Regions from separate parts of the Pseudochelatococcus sp. B33 genome, predicted to be linked through region 3. Evidence: predicted binding sites of a transcription regulator. Region 3 holds the regulator's gene; each other region holds the start of a gene.
What was found. Region 3 encodes PhoB, which activates phosphate uptake and scavenging genes when phosphate is short. Its sites were predicted from a motif close to TGTCATNNANCTGTCAT; they were not measured.

Region 1: ACUSIJ_RS09145 (esterase-like activity of phytase family protein) is a predicted target of PhoB. The motif match lies at 3,428-3,444, and genes of this name have one in related genera.
Region 2: phnD (phosphate/phosphite/phosphonate ABC transporter substrate-binding protein) is a predicted target of PhoB. The motif match lies at 3,048-3,064, and genes of this name have one in related genera.

Annotation. Positions count from the first base shown of each region.
Region 1 covers NZ_JBSEFH010000007.1:34,373-41,052, reverse strand. The annotation lists gene ACUSIJ_RS09150 (alginate O-acetyltransferase AlgX-related protein) at 1-1,059, shown strand, start outside; gene ACUSIJ_RS09145 (esterase-like activity of phytase family protein) at 1,140-3,356, opposite strand; gene ACUSIJ_RS09140 (MFS transporter) at 3,671-4,924, shown strand; gene lldD (FMN-dependent L-lactate dehydrogenase LldD) at 5,075-6,211, shown strand; gene ACUSIJ_RS09130 (LrgB family protein) at 6,310-6,680, opposite strand, start outside.
Region 2 covers NZ_JBSEFH010000010.1:169,926-176,605, forward strand. The annotation lists gene phnE (phosphonate ABC transporter, permease protein PhnE) at 1-213, opposite strand, end outside; gene phnE (phosphonate ABC transporter, permease protein PhnE) at 215-1,024, opposite strand; gene phnC (phosphonate ABC transporter ATP-binding protein) at 1,021-1,860, opposite strand; gene phnD (phosphate/phosphite/phosphonate ABC transporter substrate-binding protein) at 1,993-2,949, opposite strand; gene ACUSIJ_RS13130 (TetR/AcrR family transcriptional regulator) at 3,137-3,796, opposite strand; gene hlyD (secretion protein HlyD) at 3,915-4,922, shown strand; gene ACUSIJ_RS13140 (ATP-binding cassette domain-containing protein) at 4,919-6,680, shown strand, end outside.
Region 3 covers NZ_JBSEFH010000023.1:40,851-47,530, forward strand. The annotation lists gene pstS (phosphate ABC transporter substrate-binding protein PstS) at 1-356, shown strand, start outside; gene pstC (phosphate ABC transporter permease subunit PstC) at 582-1,574, shown strand; gene pstA (phosphate ABC transporter permease PstA) at 1,577-2,416, shown strand; gene pstB (phosphate ABC transporter ATP-binding protein PstB) at 2,413-3,222, shown strand; gene phoU (phosphate signaling complex protein PhoU) at 3,283-3,993, shown strand; gene phoB (phosphate regulon transcriptional regulator PhoB) at 4,118-4,819, shown strand; gene ACUSIJ_RS22375 (GcrA family cell cycle regulator) at 4,940-5,542, opposite strand; gene ACUSIJ_RS22380 (acetylornithine transaminase) at 6,249-6,680, shown strand, end outside.

The DNA.
Region 1 (6,680 bases), on a different contig from region 3:
GGCATGACGGGCACGCTGCTCTCGCCGTTTGCGCGCGGCGAGGCGCTTCCCGGCGAGAACCGGCGGGCCGGCGTACTGCCGCCCCTGCCGCGCAGCCTCGACGAATGGGACGATCTTCCGCAACGCTTCGAGGCGTTCGTCAACGACCGCTTCGGTTTTCGCGCCGCGCTCATCCGCACCTACACGGCCCTGTCGACCGCCCTGCTCAACCGGCTGCCGACGGACCAGGTCGTCGCCGGCAAGGACGGCTGGCTGTTCTATGCCGGCGAGGGTGCGCTGGCGCTGTTCCAGCGCGCGGTCGAGCTCGATCCGGACCGGCTCGACAGGTGGCGCGACAGACTGGCGGAGCGCAGGCAGGCGCTCGCCGATCGCGGCATCGGCTACGCTTTCGCCATCCCCCCGGACAAGCACACGATCTACGGCGAATACATGCCCGACTATCTGCGCCAGGGCGGCAATCCCTCTCCCTACGATCAGGTCGTCGCCATGGCGCGGGCCCACGGGCTGCCGGTCATCGATCTGCGCCCCGACCTTCTCGCCGGGAAGCCCGCGGGCCACCTCTACATGCGCGACGACACGCACTGGAACGAGCGCGGCGCCGCCATCGCCTATCGCGCGCTAATGACGCATCTGGGCCTGCGCCCCCTCGATCTCGACGACGCGGATTTCGGCACGCGCCCGAACGGCCCCGGCGATCTGGCGCGCATGGCGCTGATCGACCGCCTCGAACAGGTCCCCGACGTGCGCGCCGAGGCCCTGCCCTGCACGGTGCAGGAACTGGAGCGACAGACCGATCCGTCCGGCAGGCCGGCCCTGATCCGCACGCGCTGCGAGGGCGCGGCGGGCAAGCTTTTGTTTTACCGCGACTCGTTCGGCGACGCCCTGCTGCCGTTCCTCGCGGCGAGCTTCGGCGAGATGGTGGCGGTGTCGGCCGCGCCCTCCACGCAGGACATCATGCGCATGGCCGAGGCCGAACGGCCCGATCTCGTGCTGGAGGAACGCGTCGAGCGCCTCCTGCGCTTCCCGCCGACAGTAGAGGCAGCCGAAGGCGCGTCCTGACACGTCCGTCGTGATACCGGCAACGACGAGGCCGGCGGATCGCTCCGCCGGCCCGCTCTGTCCCCATACGGTTTATTACGTCAGTTCAGCTCGATCTTGCCGAGGTTGATGAACTGCGTCTCGCCCGACGAGCCGTCCACACCGTCGTTGTCGGTGATGATGTAGCTGACGCCGTCCTTGTCGACGGTGAAGCTCTCGACCTTGTCAAGCACCGTGCCGTTGGCGGCTGCGAGGTCGGGCCGGATGTCGCGCACCAGCGTCTTCTCGACCACCGCGATCTCTTTCGCGCCGATGGCGGCGGGCTTCAGGTCCCTGACCGGGAAGCGGTAGAGCTTCTTGATCGCGGCATCGTCGCCGACCAAGTTGTCACGCTCGATGACAACGAAGGTGTCGTTGCCGACATACGTGATTTCCGACAGGCCGACCCAGCCCTTCTCCGGCGTGTCGAGGCGGTAGTGCAGCGCGCCCCATTCCTTGGAGGCGGGGGTGTAGGCGAGGATCTTGACGTGCCCCTTGGGATCGTCCTTCCACTCGCGCTGGACGGCGATCCACAGGGTCTCGTTGTCGCCCTCGCCGGCCACCGCGATGCCCTCGAAGCCGTAGCGCGTCGCCTGCTTCTGGAGGTCCTCCGGCAGGTCGATGACCTCCTGGAGTACGCCCTTCTCGTCGACTTGCAGGATCTGGGAATGGGTCGGGTTCTTCTCGCGCTCGGGGTTGCCCTCCGACGCCAGCCAGAAGCCGCCGGCGGGACGCACCGCGATGCCTTCGAGGTCGAGGTTCGGCACCGGCTCGCCGTCCTTGGTGACGACAAGCTTCTCGACGATGCGGGCGGGCGTCTGCGTCGCGTCGACAACGTAGATGGCGCCCTGCGAATAGAAGCTGTCGCTCACGACATAGAGACGGCCGGGAACGGTGGGATCGGCGGCGGCGCCCGAAAGCGCGCCCCAGCCGATCGGCAGCCCGGCGGCGTCATCGCCCGAGATGATGGTCGGATAGGCCGCGGGCGCCTCCTCGCGCCTGAAGATGGCGACCGTCGTGCCCGGCCCGCCGTCCTTGCGCAGGTCGGTCTCGTTGGCGATCACGAACAGATCGCGCTGCGGAATGGCCAGCAGGCCCTCGGGGCCGACGCCACCGCCCGGCAGAAGCTGCAGGAACGTCGGGTCGTTGCCCACGCCCTCCTCCCGGTACACGCCCACCACCGAGCCGCGCTCGGAACCGACGAAGATCAGCGTGTCGTCGCCGTATTGCCCGATGGCGATGCCCTCGGGCTCCACGCCCTTGGCGTTGCGCTTCTCCGGATAGTGGCCGATGCGCAGGATCTCGTGCTCGAAGGCGGAACCGCTTTCGAACGCCACCGTACCGTCGCGGTTGAAGATGGTGAAGCCGCGCGAACCGCCCTTGTAATCGCCCTCGTTGGCGGTGACGAAGCGCTCGTTGTCGATCCAGCGCACGGCGTCGGGCTCGCGCAGGGCGTTCTCCACCCTGTCGGTGGGGTTGATGACGCCGTCGCGCTTGGTGTCGACGTTCTCCAGCGTCACGGCGCCGGCCGGGAAGTGGTTGACGATCTTGCCATCCTTCGAGTCGACGATGATGATGTGGTTGTTCTCCTGCAGGGTGACGACGACCTCGCCGTTGGCGTTGAAGTCGACGAACTCCGGCTCCGGATCCTCGGGCGCGTAGGCGGCAAGGCCGGTGAGGTCCACGCGGCGCACGTCGGCCTCGTCCACATTGCCGTCGTCGCCCACGGTGGCGAGCACGAGGAAGCCCGCCGGGAGCTGCGGCAGCGCGCCGTCGTTGTGGTCCTCGTCGCGCTCGTTCTCGATGGCGATCGCGACCGTCTTCTTGTCATGGCTCAGGGCGACCGAATCCGGCTGGCCGCCGAGATCGATCTTCTTTTCGAGGGTCTTGCTGGTGAGATCCACCACGCCGAGGAAACCCGACGGCTCGGTATAGCTCTCCGACGTGTTGACGCCGACGAGCGCCTTGTTGCCCACGACGATGACCGAGGTCGGCTCGCCCTCGACGGCGACGACGCCCGCAGGCTTGGGCGCGGCGGGATCGGTGATGTCGACGAGGCCGACGCGGTTGCCGGGAGAATCGGTGTAGACGAGCAGCGTGCCCTCGGCATTGGCCGCGATGATCTCGGACACCGTTTGCTTCTCGGGATCAGCGCCTTCCGGCAGGTTGCGGATGACGGGGAAGACCGCGATCCGGTTGAAATTCAGCGGCTCGGCCGCCGTCAGGGACGTAGCTGACAGCAGGCCCGCGGCGATGGCCAGCAGGATGGGACGTTTCATGGGATTTTTTTCTCCGGAGTCCGTGTGCGCGGGATGGAACGATACGAACGTCTTAATCTCATGGTCGGGCGATGACACTGGCGTGACACGGCGCCGTCTCGGGCCGGAGAAATTGTCGCTGTTGCCCGCGTCCCATAGATGCCGGCGGCCGGGATGCGCAGACATGCGCCGGACGACGGACAGAAGTGGCGGGACGACATGGGTCGGGACGCAATTTCAATGTATGTTGATAGAATTCATTAATCGATCATGCCGACCGGCAGCGCGGCGCGCCCGCCCACGGCCGGGGATCCACCGCACGACAGGAGCATCGCGTGTCCTCGACCGCGCTGAAGGACTGGTTTGCCGCCAATCGCTTCTTCATCGTCTTCGCCCTGCTCGCTTCCCTGATGGGGACGAGCGTGGGGGTGGCGAAGCTCGCGACGGCCCTTTACGCGATCGAGCTCGGCGCCAGCGCGGCGCAGTTCGGCATGATCGTCGCCGGGCAGATGTTCGGCACGCTGTTCATGAGCATTCCGACGGGCTTTCTCGTCGACCATTTCGGGCCGCGCCGGCTTTTCATCCTGGGCAGCGGGCTCGCCGGCGCGACCTACGCGCTCATTCCCTTCGGCGCGCATGCTGCGTTCCTGCTGGGCTGCATCGTCGCCATCAGCTTCTTCATGCCGCTGCGGTTCGTGTCGCTCAACACGGTGTTCTTCGAGCAGATCCGCCGGATGGGTTCGGCCAAGGCGGGATGGTACAGGGCGATGCACATGAGCGGCCAGTTCCTGATCGGCCCCTCCGTCGCCGTGGGGCTGATCGCCCTGCTCAGCTTCGCCGGCACGTGGTGGGCGCTGGCCGCGAGCTTCGCCGTCACCATCGCCGTCTCGCCGCTGGTGCTGCGCCGGTCCGAAACGCGCCCGGCCGAAAAGCGCCTGACCGAGGACGGCGGCAGGCGGCTGCCCATCCGCACCTTCCTGGCGCAGCTCATGGAACTGGCGCGTCACCCGGAACTGCGCTGGATCTGCGTCGTGGACATCTTCATCGAAAGCCTGATGGTGTTTGTGACGATGTTCGTGGTCGCCATCGCCCTGCAGGTGTTCGGCATGGACAGCGCCGGCGCGTCGGCCTTCGTCACCGCCGCCGGCCTCGCGTTCATCGGCGCGCTGTTCTGGTCCGATCGGCTCATCCTGTCGATCGGACCGCGCAACAGCTATCTCGTCGGTTTCTCGCTGGCCGTCGTCGCCCTGCTGCTGCAGGGGTCGGCGGCGACGCCCGCCTCATTCTGGCCGGGCGTGGTATTGCTCGGCGCGAGCCTCGGCCTGCTGCAGACCGTGACACTGCTGCGGGTGGTACGCATCGGCGCGCGGTTCGGACAGGGGAAGGTGTCGGGCCTCATCATGATGACGTCGCCGCTCGGCAGCATCATCGGCGGGCTCGTCGGCGCCGTCGCCGGCCATGTCACCAGCCTGCAGACGGCGTTCTACGCGTTCGTGCCGGTGTGTGTCGGCCTGTTCGTCTGGCACTGGCGGGACCGGGAGGCGCTCGCCGAGGACCCCGAAAGCGTCCTCGCCTCCGAAAATCCGTAATGGGGACCGTCGGCAAGAGCGCGTTCCGATCGGATGGAATCATCCAATTGACAAGAATCCGCTCAAAATCCAAGAATCCGCTCAAAATCTAAGAGTGAGAGCATGTTATCGTTTCACGGAAACGCCGACATGCTTTAGAGAGTAGACGCCATGATCATCTCCGCTGCCACCGACTATCGCGAAGCCGCCCGCCGCAAGCTGCCGCCGTTCCTGTTCCACTACATCGACGGCGGCGCCTATGCGGAGCGTACGCTGCGGCGCAATGTCAGCGACCTCGCCGACATCGCCCTGCGCCAGCGGGTGCTGCGGAACATGGCGGACCTCTCCGTCAGCACGGAGCTGTGGGGCGAGAAGCTCGACATGCCCGTCGTGCTCGCGCCCGTGGGGCTCACCGGCATGTGTGCGCGGCGCGGCGAGGTGCAGGCGGCGCGCGCGGCGGCGCAGAAGGGCGTTCCCTTCACGCTTTCGACCGTCTCGGTGTGTCCCATCGAGGAAGTGGCGCCGGCCGTCGAGCGGCCGATCTGGTTCCAGCTCTACGTGCTGCGCGACCGCGGCTTCATGAGGAACGCGCTGGAACGGGCGCAGGCCGCGGGCATCAGGACGCTGGTATTCACGGTGGACATGCCCGTGCCCGGCGCGCGCTACCGCGACGCCCATTCGGGCATGAGCGGCCCCAACGCAGAATTCCGCCGCGTGCTGCAGGCGTTCACCCATCCGGCCTGGGCGTGGGACGTGGGCCTGCACGGCAAGCCGCACGATCTCGGCAACGTCTCCCGCTATCTGGGCAAGGCGACCGGCCTCAAGGACTACATCGGCTGGCTCGGCACCAATTTCGACCCCTCCATCTCGTGGCGGGACCTCGAATGGATCCGCGATTTCTGGAAGGGGCCGATCGTCATCAAGGGCGTCCTCGACCCCGCCGACGCGCGCGACGCGGTGGCCTTCGGCGCCGACGGCATCGTCGTTTCCAACCACGGCGGCCGCCAGCTCGACGGCGTGCTCTCCTCGGTGCGGGCACTGCCGGCGATCGTGGACACGGTGAAGGACGATCTCAAGATCCTCGTCGACGGCGGGGTGCGCACCGGGCTTGACGTCGCGCGCATGATCGCGCTCGGCGCGGACGCGGTGCTGATCGGCCGCGCCTTCGTCTACGCGCTCGCGGCGGCGGGCGAGGCGGGCGTCGTCAACCTGCTGGAGCTGTTCGAGAAGGAGCTGCGCGTCGCCATGACGCTGACCGGCGCGAAATCCGTTGCCGACCTGACGCGGGACTCGCTGGCCGTCGATTAGAGCATGTCATCGTTCCGCGGAAACGCTGACATGCTTTCCCTCTTGGATTTTGAGCGAATTCTTGTCGATCAAATGATTCCATCTGATCGGAACGCGCTCTAGAAACCGTTGAAGGCGACGACCACGAGCGGCGCGAGCAGGACGTTGAGCAGCCCCACCAGCACCATGATGAGACCAGCGACGGCGCCCTCCTCGGCGCCCACCTCGTAGGCCTTGACCGTGCCCGCCGCGTGAGCGCCCATGCCGAAGAGCGAGCCGCGCGCGATGCTCGAGCGCAGCGGCAGCCATGTGAGCAGCAGGTCGCCGAGCACCACGCCCAGAATGCCGGTCATCACCACGAACACGGCCGTCAAATCCGGCACGCCGCCGATCTCGCTCGACACCGCCATGGCGAAGGGCGTGCTGAGGGAACGCGGCAGCAGGCTGAGGCGCAGCTCCCCGTCGAGCCCCAGCAGCGTGGCGAAGCCCC
Region 2 (6,680 bases), on a different contig from region 3:
GTAGGACCAGCGCGGCGGGAAGGCGCGGGAGAGGATGTCGGCCCCCTGCGTCGGCGCGTCGTAGACGAAGATCCACATCGTGTCCTTCGTCATCACCTGCCAGCAGAAGACGAAGAACGCGACGAGCGCGAGCCAGGCCGCAAAGCCCAGGATCTCCCGCGCCGGCGTATGGCGGCGCCAGATACGCCCGCCGTCTGTGGTCGTGACCGGCATGCTACTGGATCCGCTTGCGAATGATGCCGGAGCCGTATTCGGCCAGCATGACGATGCCGATGATGACGAGCAGGATCGCGCCCGCGCTGTCGTATTCGTAGCGGTCGATGGCGGTGTTCAGCGTCGCGCCGACGCCACCCGCGCCGACGATGCCGATCACCGCCGACTCGCGGAAATTGATGTCGAGGCGATAGAGGGAGAGCCCGATGAGACGCGGCATGACCTGCGGCTGCACCGCGTAGTTGACGAGTTGCAGCCACGACGCCCCGGTGGCGCGGACGGCCTCGGCCTGGGTCTCGTCGATCTCCTCGATGTCCTCGGCCAGGAGCTTGGCGATGAAGCCGATGGTGGCGAAGGCGAGGGTGAGAAAGCCGGCGAACGGCCCGAAGCCGAACATCGCCACCAGCAGGATGGCGATGACGATCTCCTGAAACGCCCGCGACACCGCGATGATCGCCCGGCAGACGAGATAGACCGGCAGGGGCGCCAGATTACGCGCCGCGCCGATGCCGATCGGGATCGAGATCGCGATGCCGACGACGGTCGCGCAGACCGTCATGGTCAGGCTCTCCTGAATGCCGGCGACGATGTCACGCCAGCGCGTGGTGAAATCGGGCAAGAGGAAGCCCTGCGCGAACCGCCAGCCGCGCTCCAGCCCCTCGTAGGCGCGCAGCCAGTTCACCTCCACCGTCGACAGCGCCGCGAGGAGATAGAGCGCGAGGCCGCCATAGACGAGAAGGCGCGTCGTGCGCGAGCGGATGAACAGCGGCGGCCGTTTCCAGCGGCCGGGATAGGATACGGCGCCCGTCATGCGATGCCCGCCAGACGGCTCGCGGCCTCGCGCGCGTAGGCGGCGCTCTCGGCGTCCTCCGAGGCGTCGGCGTCGGCCTGCTTGCGCATGGCGGCCCAGTCCTCCTCGCCGTAGATGCGGGTGAGCGCGTCTGTGTCGAGCGCGTCGGGCGGGCCGTCGAAAACGATCTCGCCGGCGCGCAGGCCGATGATGCGCTCGACGAAAGCCTGCGCCAGCAGCACGTCGTGAATGTTGATGATCGCGGGCAGGCCGCGCTCCTGGCAGATCTCCATGATCAGGCGCATGATCTGGCGCGAGGTGCGCGGATCGAGCGAGGCGGTGGGTTCGTCGATCAGCAGCAGTTCCGGGTCCTGCTCCAGCGCGCGGGCGATGCCGACGCGCTGCCGCTGGCCGCCCGAGAGCGCGTCGGCGCGCTTGTCGGCGTGGTCGATAAGGCCGACGCGGTCGAGCAGCGCGAAGGCGTCGGTGACGTAGACAGGCGGGAAGCGGCGCAGGAAGCTGCGCCAGAAGGGCACGTAGCCGAGCCGGCCCGACAGCACGTTCTCCATCACGGTCAGCCGCTCCACGAGCGCGTATTCCTGAAAGATCATGCCGATACGCCGGCGCGCCAGCCGGAGCCTGCCGCGCGGCAGGGCGGTGACGTCGAGATCGCGCAGATAGACCTTGCCGCCGTTCGGCTCCACGAGGCGGTTGATGCAGCGGATCAGGGTCGACTTGCCCGAGCCGGACGGGCCGATGAGTCCAACGACCTGTCCGGCCGGGATCTCGAAGCTGACGCCTTTCAGGGCCTTGTCGCCGGTTCGGTAGGTTTTTGTCAGGTTCGACACCCTGAGCATGGGTTATTCCCTTGTGCCGGACTTCGATTTTCGAGCGCTTTCTGATCGATTGTTTACATTCGATCGGCGGGCGCTCCAAACAGAAACGCCGGGGTTCGACCGAACACCGGCGTTTCGTTTCGGGAACGGAGGTTATTTGCAGTCGTAGCTGACGCCGGTCGCTTCATCGATGGCGCGGATCACGGCCCAATGGTCCTTGAAGCTGATCGGGATGAACTTCTCCTGCGGCGGCTCGGAAGCCTGGAACTCCTTCAGCAGCGCCGAATCCGTCCAGTCGAAGGTGAAGAAGGCATCGCGGATCTTGTCCTGCAGCTCCGGCGTCAGGTTGTAGACCACGCCGTAGCCGGTGGTGGGGAAGGTCTGCGACTTGTAGATCGACACGAACTGGTCGCGCTTCACGACATCGCGGGCGACCATGCGGTTGAGCACGGAATTGGCGACGGCCGCGGCCGGATAGTCCTTGTTGACGACGCCGAGGATGGAGTTGTCGTGCTTGCCGGAGAACACCGGCTCGAAATCCGTGCCCGCGTCGAGGCCGTATTCCGCCTTGAGGATGGCGGACGGCGCCTTGAAGCCGGAGTTGGAGGTCTCGGAGGTGAAGGCGAGCTTCTTGCCCTTCAGATCCTCGATCTTCTCGACGCCGGAGCCCGGGAACGTGATGATCTCCATCTCATAGCCGAAGGCGTCGCCCTCGTTGGCGGCCATCATGGCGAAGGGCTTGAAGCCGGCGCAGGCGACCGCGATCGGGTTGCCGCCGGTGTTGAAGCCCGCGACATGGAGGCGGCCGGCGCGCATCGCCTCGATCTGGGCGGCGTTCGACTGCACGGGGAAGAACTGCACCTTCTTGCCGGTCTTCTCGGCGAGATGGTCGAGGAAGCCCTTCCACACGTCGGCGTAGACGGCGGGGTCTTCGACCGGGGTGTAGGCGAAGATCAGCGTATCCGGGTCGATCTGCTGGGCCGGATCGGTCGGCGTATCGGCCACCAGGTCGCCGTCGGCGTCCGTATAGCGGCTGTCGAGCTTGAACTCGGCGTGCGCAGGGAATGCGAACGCCACGGAAAGGGCCAGGGCGGCAAGCAATTTCTTCATGAGTCTCTCCCGTAAGACGACGTCGGCGGCCGCAATCCTGCCGGGAGTCGAACCCGCAGCGGCCTCAAGCCGATCCTGCCGGGTTATTGGACAGCAACGTCACAGTCTTGTGACAATGGCGTTCACAGAAGCGCGGATCGGGCAGGAGATCGTCCGGCAGCGGCCCATTCCGGGGGGATTGCCGGGATCATGGACGTCTGTCCCCCGCCGAATGCGCATCCGCGCTGCCGAGAGCGAGCGACAGTTGCGCCTCGGCGATCTCGACGAGATCGATCGGCGGACGTTTCGTCATGAACCTGTTCCACAGCAGGCCGGCCATGACGGGAGCGATCAGGAGCTGGGGAAAACGGCGGATCGCGTCCAGCCGCGGCGCATCGTCGCGATTCGCCATTGTCGCGATGTGCTCCAGGATCGGCTCCACGACCGCTTCTATATAGATGTCGACGAGTTGCGGGAAGTGGCGCCCCTCCGTCAGGGCGACCAGCGCGACGCCCGCCCTGCCGGAGTTCTGCAAATCCGCCACGGACTGGAGCATGAAGGCGCGAAGGGCCTCGATGGGAGAAGTGTCCTGCGCGATCGTCGCGCTTCGTTCCGCGTGCGGCGGCGGCAAGGTCTCGCGCACCACGCCGGCGAAGAGGTCCTCCTTGCTTCTGAAGTAGAGGTAGAGCGTGCCCTTGGCCACACCGGCTCTCTCGGCCACCGACGAGAGCCTCGCGTTCGCGAAGCCGTTTTCGGTGAATTCTTCCATGGCCGCGCGCAGGATGGCGGCGCGCTTCACCTCTTTCTTGAGGCGCACGCGATCGGATTCGGACCTGGTCGGCGCGGTGGGGCGTTGTTGTTCTGTCATGGGCGGTTCCGCTATCCGCGAATAGTGGCATGAAACAAAATGACCTGCCAGTCATTTTATCATTGAAAAATGACCGGAAGGTCATTATCGTCGCGAATGACATCGGGAAGCCTCTGACATGAAGCGTGGAGCCCTCATCATCCTGCTCGTCGCCGCCCTTGCCGGCGGCGGGGCGTATTACTGGGGGAGCCGGCAATCGGGGGGTGAGGCGCTGGCGCTCGGCGGCAATGTCGACATCCGCGAGGTCAATCTCTCCTTCCGGGTCGCCGGGCGCGTCGCGGCGGTGGAGGTGGACGAGGGCGACCGCGTCGCCGCGGACGACGTCATCGCGCGGATCGACCCCGAGCCGCTGCGGCAGGCGCTGGCGCAGACGGAAGGCTCGCTCGCCGCGGCTGAGGCCAACGAGGCGCTCCTGAGGGCGGGCACCAGAGCCGAGGACATCGCACGGCTCAAGGCGCAGATGGAGGGACTCAGCGCCGTCTCGGAAACTGCGCGGATGACCTATGACCGCCAGCAGTCGCTGGCGCGGACGAACATCACCTCGCGGCAGGCGCTGGACGACGCCCGCGCGGCACGCGACCGCGCCATTGCGGAACACGAGGCGGCGCGGCAGGCCTATACGGCCGCGGTCAACGGCGCGCGTCCCGAGGAGCTGGCGCAGGCGGCGGCGCAGCGGCAGGCGGCGCAGGCGCAGCGGGACGCCGCCGAACTGCAACTGCGCGACGCGACCCTGCTCGCCCCGAGCCCGGGGACGGTTCTGACGCGCGCCGTCGAACCCGGCACCATGGTCAGCGCCGGCGCGACCGTCGTCACCCTGTCGCTCGACCGTCCGGTGCGCATCCGCGCCTATGTGCGGGAGCCCGATCTCGGCCGGGTCGCGCCGGGCACGAAGGTGCTCGTCCATACCGACGCCCGCCCTGGCGAACCCTATGCCGGCACGGTCGGCTTCGTATCGCCGCGGGCGGAGTTCACGCCCAAGCAGGTGGAGACGCAGGACCTGCGCACCGCGCTCGTCTACCGGCTGCGCATTGTCATCGACGACGCCGACGACCGGCTGCGGCAGGGCATGCCGGTGACGGTGCGCCTCGCGAGCGAGGCCGAGCCAGGATCAAAGTCAGCGCCATGAGCGAGCCGGCCGTCCTTCTCCGGGGCCTCGGCCACCGCTACCCGGAACAGGGTGAGGGCGAATCGGCCCTTCTCGACATCGACATCGCCGTCCGTCCCGGCATCATCACCGGGCTTGCGGGTCCCGATGGCGCGGGCAAGACGACGCTGATGCGCGTCATGGCCGGCCTGCTGAAGCCGACGGCCGGATCGGCGCAGGTTCTCGGGCTCGATCCGATCGCCGACACGGACGACCTGCATGTGCGGGTCGGCTACATGCCGCAGAAATTCGGGCTCTACGAGGACCTGACGGTCATGGAGAACCTCGTCCTCTACGCCGATCTGCGCGGCGTCGGCGGCAAGGTGCGCCAGGCGCAGTTCGAGCGGCTGCTCGATTTCACCGATCTGCATCGCTTCACCACGCGTCTCGCCGGCAAGCTTTCGGGCGGCATGAAGCAGAAGCTCGGCCTCGCCTGCACGCTGATCGGCACGCCGGAGCTGCTGCTCCTCGACGAGCCGGGGGTGGGCGTCGATCCGATTTCACGCCAGGACCTCTGGCGCATGGTGACGAGCCTCGCCGAGGGCGGCATGGCGGTCGTCTGGGCCACGGCGTATCTGGACGAGGCGGAGCGCTGCGACGAACTCTGCCTGATGAACGAGGGCAGGGTGATCTTCGCCGGCCGGCCCGCCGAACAGATTGAACGGATGCGCGGGCGCTGCGTCCAGATCAGGGACATTGCCGGCAACCGCCGCCATTTCCTGCGCCGCGCGCTCGGCAGCGCCGGCGTGGTCGATGGCGTGATCCAGGGCGAGAGCGTGCGTCTCGTGCTGGAGGAGGGCGTGACCCGCCCGGATGCCGGCCTGATGGCGGGCGAAGCGGGCGCACGGGCCGTCGCGGTCGAGCCGCGTCTGGAGGATGCCTTCATCGACCTCGTCGGTGGCGGGCCGGACGGTCATTCCGTCCTCGCCGAAACCATGCCCGTCGCCGAACTCCCCGAGGGCGTCGACGCGGATGCGGTGATCCGCGCCCGCGAGCTGACGCGCAAGTTCGGCGACTTCACCGCCACCGACCATGTCACCTTCAACGTCAGGCGCGGCGAGATCTTCGGCCTGCTGGGGCCGAACGGCGCGGGCAAGTCCACCACCTTCCGCATGCTGTGCGGCCTTCTCACGCCGACCTCCGGCGAGGCGCAGGTGATGGGGATCGACCTGAAGCGAAGCGCGGGCCGGGCACGCCAGAAGCTCGGCTACATGGCGCAGAAATTCTCGCTCTACGGCAATCTCGGCGTCGAGCAGAACCTCGCCTTCTTCTCCGGCATCTACGGGCTGAAGGGACGCGCGCGCGAAGAGAAGGTGGCCCGGATGATGGAGAGCTTCGACCTTGCGCGCTACCGGCGCACCATGGCGGGCGAGCTGCCGCTCGGCTTCAAGCAGCGGCTCGCGCTCGCCTGCGCGCTGATGCACGAGCCGCCGCTGCTCTTCCTCGATGAGCCGACATCCGGCGTCGATCCGGTGACGCGGCGCGAATTCTGGATGCACATCAACGCCCTCGTCGACAAGGGCGTGACCGTGATGGTGACGACGCATTTCATGGACGAGGCGGAATATTGCGACCGCATCGCCCTGATCTATCGCGGACGCATGATCGCCGCAGGCCCGCCCGATGCGCTGAAGCGCGAGGTCGCGAGCCACGACCTGCCCGATCCCACGTTCGAGGACGCCTTCATCCGTCTGATCCGGCGCGACGACGCGGCACAGCGTGAAGCGGAGGGCCAAGCGG
Region 3 (6,680 bases):
AGAAGAACAACCTTTCCTACGCCAAGCTCAAGAACAAGGCGGGGAAGGTCGTCACGCCCGAGACGGCGTCATTCCAGGCGGCGGCCGGCAACGCGGACTGGACATCGGCTCCCGGGTTCGGCGTGGTTCTCGTCGATGAGCCCGGCGACGAGTCCTGGCCGATCACGGCCGCGACCTTCGTGCTCGTGCACAAGGACCCGAAGGACAAGGAGCAGGTCGCGGCCGTTCTGAAGTTCTTCGACTGGGCGTATGCCAAGGGCGCTCCCTATGCGGACGAGCTCGCCTACATTCCGCTGCCCGACAGCCTGACGGACCGAATCCGCGCGGCGTGGGCGGCCGAGGTGAAAACCAACTGAGCTGCCGCTCGTCCCGGCGGCAGGTTCGTGACATTGACGAGCCGATGATATAGGGGGGTGCCATCGGAGCGCCCCGTTTTTGCCCGCTCGTCGCACTGGCCTCAGGCCTTTGCCACGGCTCCCGCCGCCGGATCTGTCGCGCCTTCCGCCCGACAGGGGCCGCATGCGGCGGCGCTGTCGTGCGGCGGGCCGACGAGTGCTTTTTTCGCGCACAGGCAAAGAGTTATGGCCGACGTTGCAATCAAGGACGTATCCCACGCTGGCGATGGGATAGGGAACCGTTCGCGGATCCTGGACAAGTTCAGGCGGGGGGACAGGTTCTTCTTCTATCTGACCCGAACCGCAGCGCTTCTGGTGCTGGGACTGCTGTTCGCCATCGTCGTGTCGCTCGCATACGGCGCGTGGCCGGCGCTCAGCCATTTCGGGTTCAATTTCTTCGTGTCCCAGTCGTGGGACGCCAATGCCGAGGAGTTCGGCGCGCTGGCGACGATCTACGGCACGCTGGTGACGTCGCTGATCGCCATGCTGATCGCCGTGCCCGTGGGGCTCGGGATCGCGGTCTTCCTCACCGAGCTGTGCCCGCCGATCCTGCGCCGGCCCATCGGCATCGCGATCGAACTGCTCGCCGGCATTCCGTCGATCATCTACGGCATCTGGGGCTTTTTCGTCTTCGCTCCGTTCCTGCAGCAGACGCTGCAGCCGTTCCTGATCTCGCTGTTTGGCCCGGTGCCGGTCCTCAACGCGGTTTTCGCGGGTCCGCCCTACGGGCTTGGCACGCTCACCGCCGGCCTCATCCTGGCGATCATGGTGCTGCCCTTCGTCGCCTCGGTGTCGCGCGACGTGTTCGAGACGGTGCCGCCCGTGATGAAGGAGGCTGCCTACGGCCTCGGCTGCACGACCTGGGAAGTGGTGCGCAGCGTCGTCATCCCGCACACCCGCGCGGGCCTCGTCGGCGGTGTGATGCTCGCGCTCGGCCGCGCGCTGGGCGAGACGATGGCGGTGACTTTCGTCATCGGCAACGCCAAGCAGATCTCGGCCTCCATCCTGCAGCCCGGCACGACCATATCGGCGACGATCGCGCTCGAATACGCCGAGGCTTCCGAGGGGCTCTACCGTTCGTCGCTGGTGGCGCTGGGCCTGATCCTCTTCATCATCAGCTTCATCGTCCTGGCGGCAGCGCGGCTGATGCTGGCGCGCCTCAACAAGCTGGAGGGCTGACCATGGCGCTCTACGCCGCGCGCAGGCGCTCCAATCGCATCGCCATGAGCCTTTGCACGGTCGCGGCCCTGTTCGGCATGCTCTGGCTGGTGCTCATTCTCGCGGTGCTTGTCTGGCAGGGGCTGGCCGGGCTGTCGCCGCACGTGTTCACGGAGATCACGCCGAGCATCGGCAGCACGGGGGGCGGCCTGCTCAACGCCATCATCGGCTCGCTGATGATGGTGTTCTTCGCCGTGCTCATCGGCACGCCGCTCGGGCTTCTGGCCGGCACGTACATGGCGGAATACGGCCGCTATGAAAAGCTGACGAACGTCGTGCGCTTCATCAACGACATCCTGCTGTCGGCGCCGTCGATCGTCATCGGCCTGTTCATCTACGAAATCCTGGTCGCGCCGTTCGGCACCTTCTCGGGCTGGGCGGGCTCGGCGGCGCTCGCCGTCATCGTGATCCCGGTCGTGGTGCGCACCACCGAGGACATGCTGCTGCTCGTGCCGAACCAGTTGCGCGAGGCGGCGGCGGCGCTCGGGTTGCCTCGGTCCATCATCATCAGGCAGGTCGCCTACAAGGCGGCGCTTGCGGGGATCGTCACCGGCGTGCTGCTGGCGGTGGCGCGCATCAGCGGCGAGACGGCACCGCTGCTGTTCACCGCGCTCAGCAACAACTTTTTTTCGACTTCGATGTCACAGCCGATCGCCAGCCTGCCGGTCGTGATCTACAACTTCACCAAGACGCCTGACGAGAACATGCAGCAGCTTGCGTGGACGGGCGCCCTGTTGATCACCTTCACGGTTCTCGCGATGAGCATCGCGGCTCGGGCTCTCTCCACGAGGAGGACGAAATGACAATCCAGACCGCCACGTCCCCCGGGCCGCCGGCGATCCCCGCGGGCCCGCTCACCGAAAAGGTCTCGGTCCGCAACCTCAAGTTCTACTACGGCAGCAACCTGGCGCTGAAGAACATCAACCTGCCGTTGTACGACCGGATCGTCACGGCCTTCATCGGCCCGTCGGGTTGCGGCAAGTCCACGCTTCTGCGCGTGCTCAACCGCATGTACGACCTCTATCCCGGCCAGCGGGCCGAGGGCGAGGTGATGGTCGACGGCCGCAACGTGCTCGATCCCGGCCAGGACGTCAACGCGCTGCGCGCGAAGGTGGGCATGGTGTTCCAGAAGCCGACGCCGTTCCCGATGACGATCTACGAGAACATCGCGTTCGGCGTCCGCCTTTACGAGAGCCTGAACAAGGCGGAAATGGACGAGCGGGTCGAGTCCTCCCTGCGCCGCGCCGCGCTGTGGGAGGAGGTGAAGGACAAGCTGAACGTCTCCGGCCAGAGCCTTTCGGGCGGGCAGCAGCAGCGTCTATGCATCGCGCGCACCGTCGCGGTGAAGCCGGAGGTGATCCTGTTCGACGAGCCCTGCTCGGCGCTCGATCCGATTTCCACCTCGAAGGTGGAGGAACTGATCGACGAATTGCGCGAGGACTACACGATCGCCATCGTCACGCATAATATGCAGCAGGCGGCGCGCGTGTCTCAGTTCACAGCGTTCATGTATCTCGGCGAGCTGGTGGAATTCGCGGAAACGACGAAGATCTTCACCGCGCCGAACGATAAGCGGACGCAGGATTATATCACCGGCCGTTTCGGCTGATCGCTGGGATCGGGCGGCGGGGTGCTGTCCATTCTGGCCTTTTGAACGGGATGTGTGGTCATGCCTGAGCATATCGTGACGTCATTCGATGCCGATCTCGAACTCTTGCGCAGCAAGATCGCCGAGATGGGCGGCATCGCGGAGAAAATGCTGGACGATTCGACGCGTGCGCTGGTGCGCCGCGACGTCGCGCTCGCGCGCCAGGTCATCGATGCGGATGCGAGGCTCGACGGCCTGCAGCACGAAATCGAGGAACACGCGGTCGCGACCATCGCCCGGCGCCAGCCGGTGGCCATCGACCTGCGCGACCTCGTGTCCGCCATTCGCGTGGCCGGCGACGTGGAGCGCATCGGGGATCTCGCCAAGAACACCTCCAAGCGCGTGCTCGCCATCAGCAACGAGGCCCATCCGGCCAAGATCGTCGGCGGCGTTCAGCACATGAGCGACCTCGTGCAGGCGCAGCTCAAGGACGTGCTCGACGCCTACGCCCAGCGCGACGAGCAGAAGGCGCTCGATGTCTGGAACCGGGACGACCGCATCGACGCGCTCTACAATTCGGTCTTCCGCGAGCTTCTGACGTATATGATGGAAGATACGCGCAACATCACCTTTTGCACGCATCTGCTGTTCCTGGCGAAGAACATAGAGCGCATCGGCGACCACACCACCAATATCGCCGAGACCATCTATTACCTCACCACCGGCGAGACGCTGTCGGGCGAGCGCCCCAAGGGCGACACGACGAGCTTCGCGACGGCGGAAAAGCTATGATCGCGGTCGGCCGAGCCGGCTGACGCGCAAAACCATGTTTCCTTCTCCGATGTCCGGAGGGTATGCAGATCTTTGAACACGTGATGTCTCGCGCCCCTGCGAGCGGTATAACGAGGATCTTATGGTGGGACCGCGCATATTGATCGTCGAGGACGAAGAACCGCTGGCGCTGCTGCTGCGCTACAATCTGGAAGCCGAGGGCTATTCTGTCGATAGCGTGGCGCGTGGCGACGAGGCCGAGATACGCCTGAGGGAACAGGTTCCGGACCTCGTGCTGCTCGACTGGATGCTGCCGGGGCTTTCCGGCATCGAGCTGTGCCGGCGGGTGCGCGCCCGGGGCGATACGGAGCGGCTGCCGATCATCATGCTCACCGCCCGCGGCGACGAGGGCGAGCGGGTGAGGGGGCTTGCCACCGGCGCCGACGACTATGTCGTCAAGCCGTTTTCGGTGCCGGAGCTGCTCGCGCGTGTCCGGGCGCTGCTGCGGCGCACGAAACCCGGCCATGTCGCCACCCTGCTGCTCGCCGGCGACATCGAGCTCGACCGCGAGACGCGCCGTGTGCGCCGCAACGGCCGCGAGCTGCATCTGGGGCCGACCGAATTCAAGCTGCTCGAATTTCTGATGCAGAGCCCGGGACGTGTCTTCACCCGCGAGCAACTGCTCGACGGCGTCTGGGGGCACGACGTCTATATCGACGAGCGCACCGTCGACGTCCACGTGGGACGTCTGCGCAAGGCGATCAACCGTCCGCGCAGTCCCGATCCGATCCGCACCGTTCGCGGCGCGGGCTATGCCTTCGACGAGACGTTTGCCCGCGCCGAATAGGCGGGGCCGTGGCCGCCGGCGCCGCTTCTGCCGGTGCGGTGTCCGCTGAAACGGCAAAGCCTCCCAAGTTCCTCGGGAGGCTTTCTCTATCTCGGCAGTGATGTCGTCGGGCCGACCTGCTCAGGCCCGCTTGCGGTCCCGCCGGCGTTCGAGAACCGGCTGATAGGCGATGCCGGCGTGGTGCGCGCAATAGGGCATACCCGTCACCGAGCGTGCGCCGCAGAAGCGGAAGCTCGGCGAGGTCGGGTCGCCCACCGGCCAGCGGCACATATATTCTCGCAGGTCCATGATGGTGACGCGCTCGGAGAGCGGCACAACGACGCTTTCCCGCGCTGCCGGCACCACCTGCGGAGCGATTTGAGGCACCGCCTGCGGAACGACTTTGGCGACGACATCCTCGGCCGGCCCGGCAACCGCACGAGCGGCGGCGAGGGCGGTATTGCCGAACGTCTGGGCCTGCGGCGGGGGGTCGGCTGGCGGGACGGCGGGAGCCCGGGGGGCGGGCGTGACCGCCGCCGGGGCCTTGCGCACCGGGCGAGGGGTCGCGGCCACCGGAGCCTTGGCGCGTCCGGACAGTCCGAGACGATGAACCTTGCCGATGACCGCATTGCGGCTCACGCCGCCGATCTCCGTCGCGATCTGGCTGGCGCTCAGGCCATCGCTCCAGAGTTTACGCAGTTGCTCGACACGTTCATCAGTCCAGGTATTACCAGGATCGCTCATCATCATGCTCCATTCCACCCCGCGTCGCACGGAATCCTCCATCCCGCCCCAAACGGCAGATCGCCGGGCGCAACGTTCACCTGAGAGGAAACGCTGGGTAGGAGGCAGCCAAACGACATCTCGTGGCCGTCACCCGGGAAACTACAATATGGCGCGACTCTCCTGCAAGAGTCGCGCATGCTTTCGCATGCATTTTCCCACAGGAGAAGTCGTAAACAATTCTTTGACAGCGCAGAAATTGCTGTGAATGCGGGCAATTTCAAGGCGCGGAGGCGACGATCGCGCAAAAAATCCCGCCCGAAACCTCCTGGGGGACGGATTTCGTTCCGGTTTTCGGCCTGCCGGCCGATATCGGCGGATCGCCGCCCGCCGGCAGGGCGGCGGCTGCGGCCTTTGCGCGCAGTGCTGCCCTTGCGGGGAATGCCACCATCCTGCCGCGCGGCTCAGATTCAACTTGAAACTGCCTGCCGCGGCCGCTAAGTTATACAACATGCCGTCCCGTGGGGCGGCTTTTTCCATTGCGCCGTTCGCATTCGCCGGGCTCTGATGGGTGCTTGCCCTCCGGTCTTCCGTCCCGGCTCCCGAACCCGGTGCCGATCCGGTTTCCCGATCCCCGGCCCGGATCGTTTGCGGCGGATGCGTGCCACGCCGGGGCGTGCCGCGTGCGTGGCGCGCGTGCCGCTCTCACGTTCTGGAGTAACAAGCTGTGACGTCGCCGATTTTGCCGACCTATGCGCGGGCCGATGTTGTATTCGAGAAGGGCGAGGGTGTCTGGCTCGAGGCGCGCGGCGGCGAACGATATCTCGACCTCGGCTCCGGCATCGGCGTCAATGCGCTCGGCTACTCTCACCCGCATCTCCTGGCGGCGCTCGAGGAGCAGGCGCACAAGCTCTGGCACGTATCGAACCTGTTCCGGATACCCGCAGCCGAGACGCTGGCCCAGCGCCTCGTCGACGCGAGCTTCGCCGATACGGTGTTCTTCACCAATTCGGGCGCGGAGGCGCTGGAGGCCGCCATCAAGACGGCACGCAAGTATCAGGCCGTCAGCGGCCATCCGGAGCGTTTCCGCCTCATCACCTTCGAGGGCGCGTTCCACGGGCGCACGCTGGCGACCATCGCCGCCGGCGGGCAACAGAAG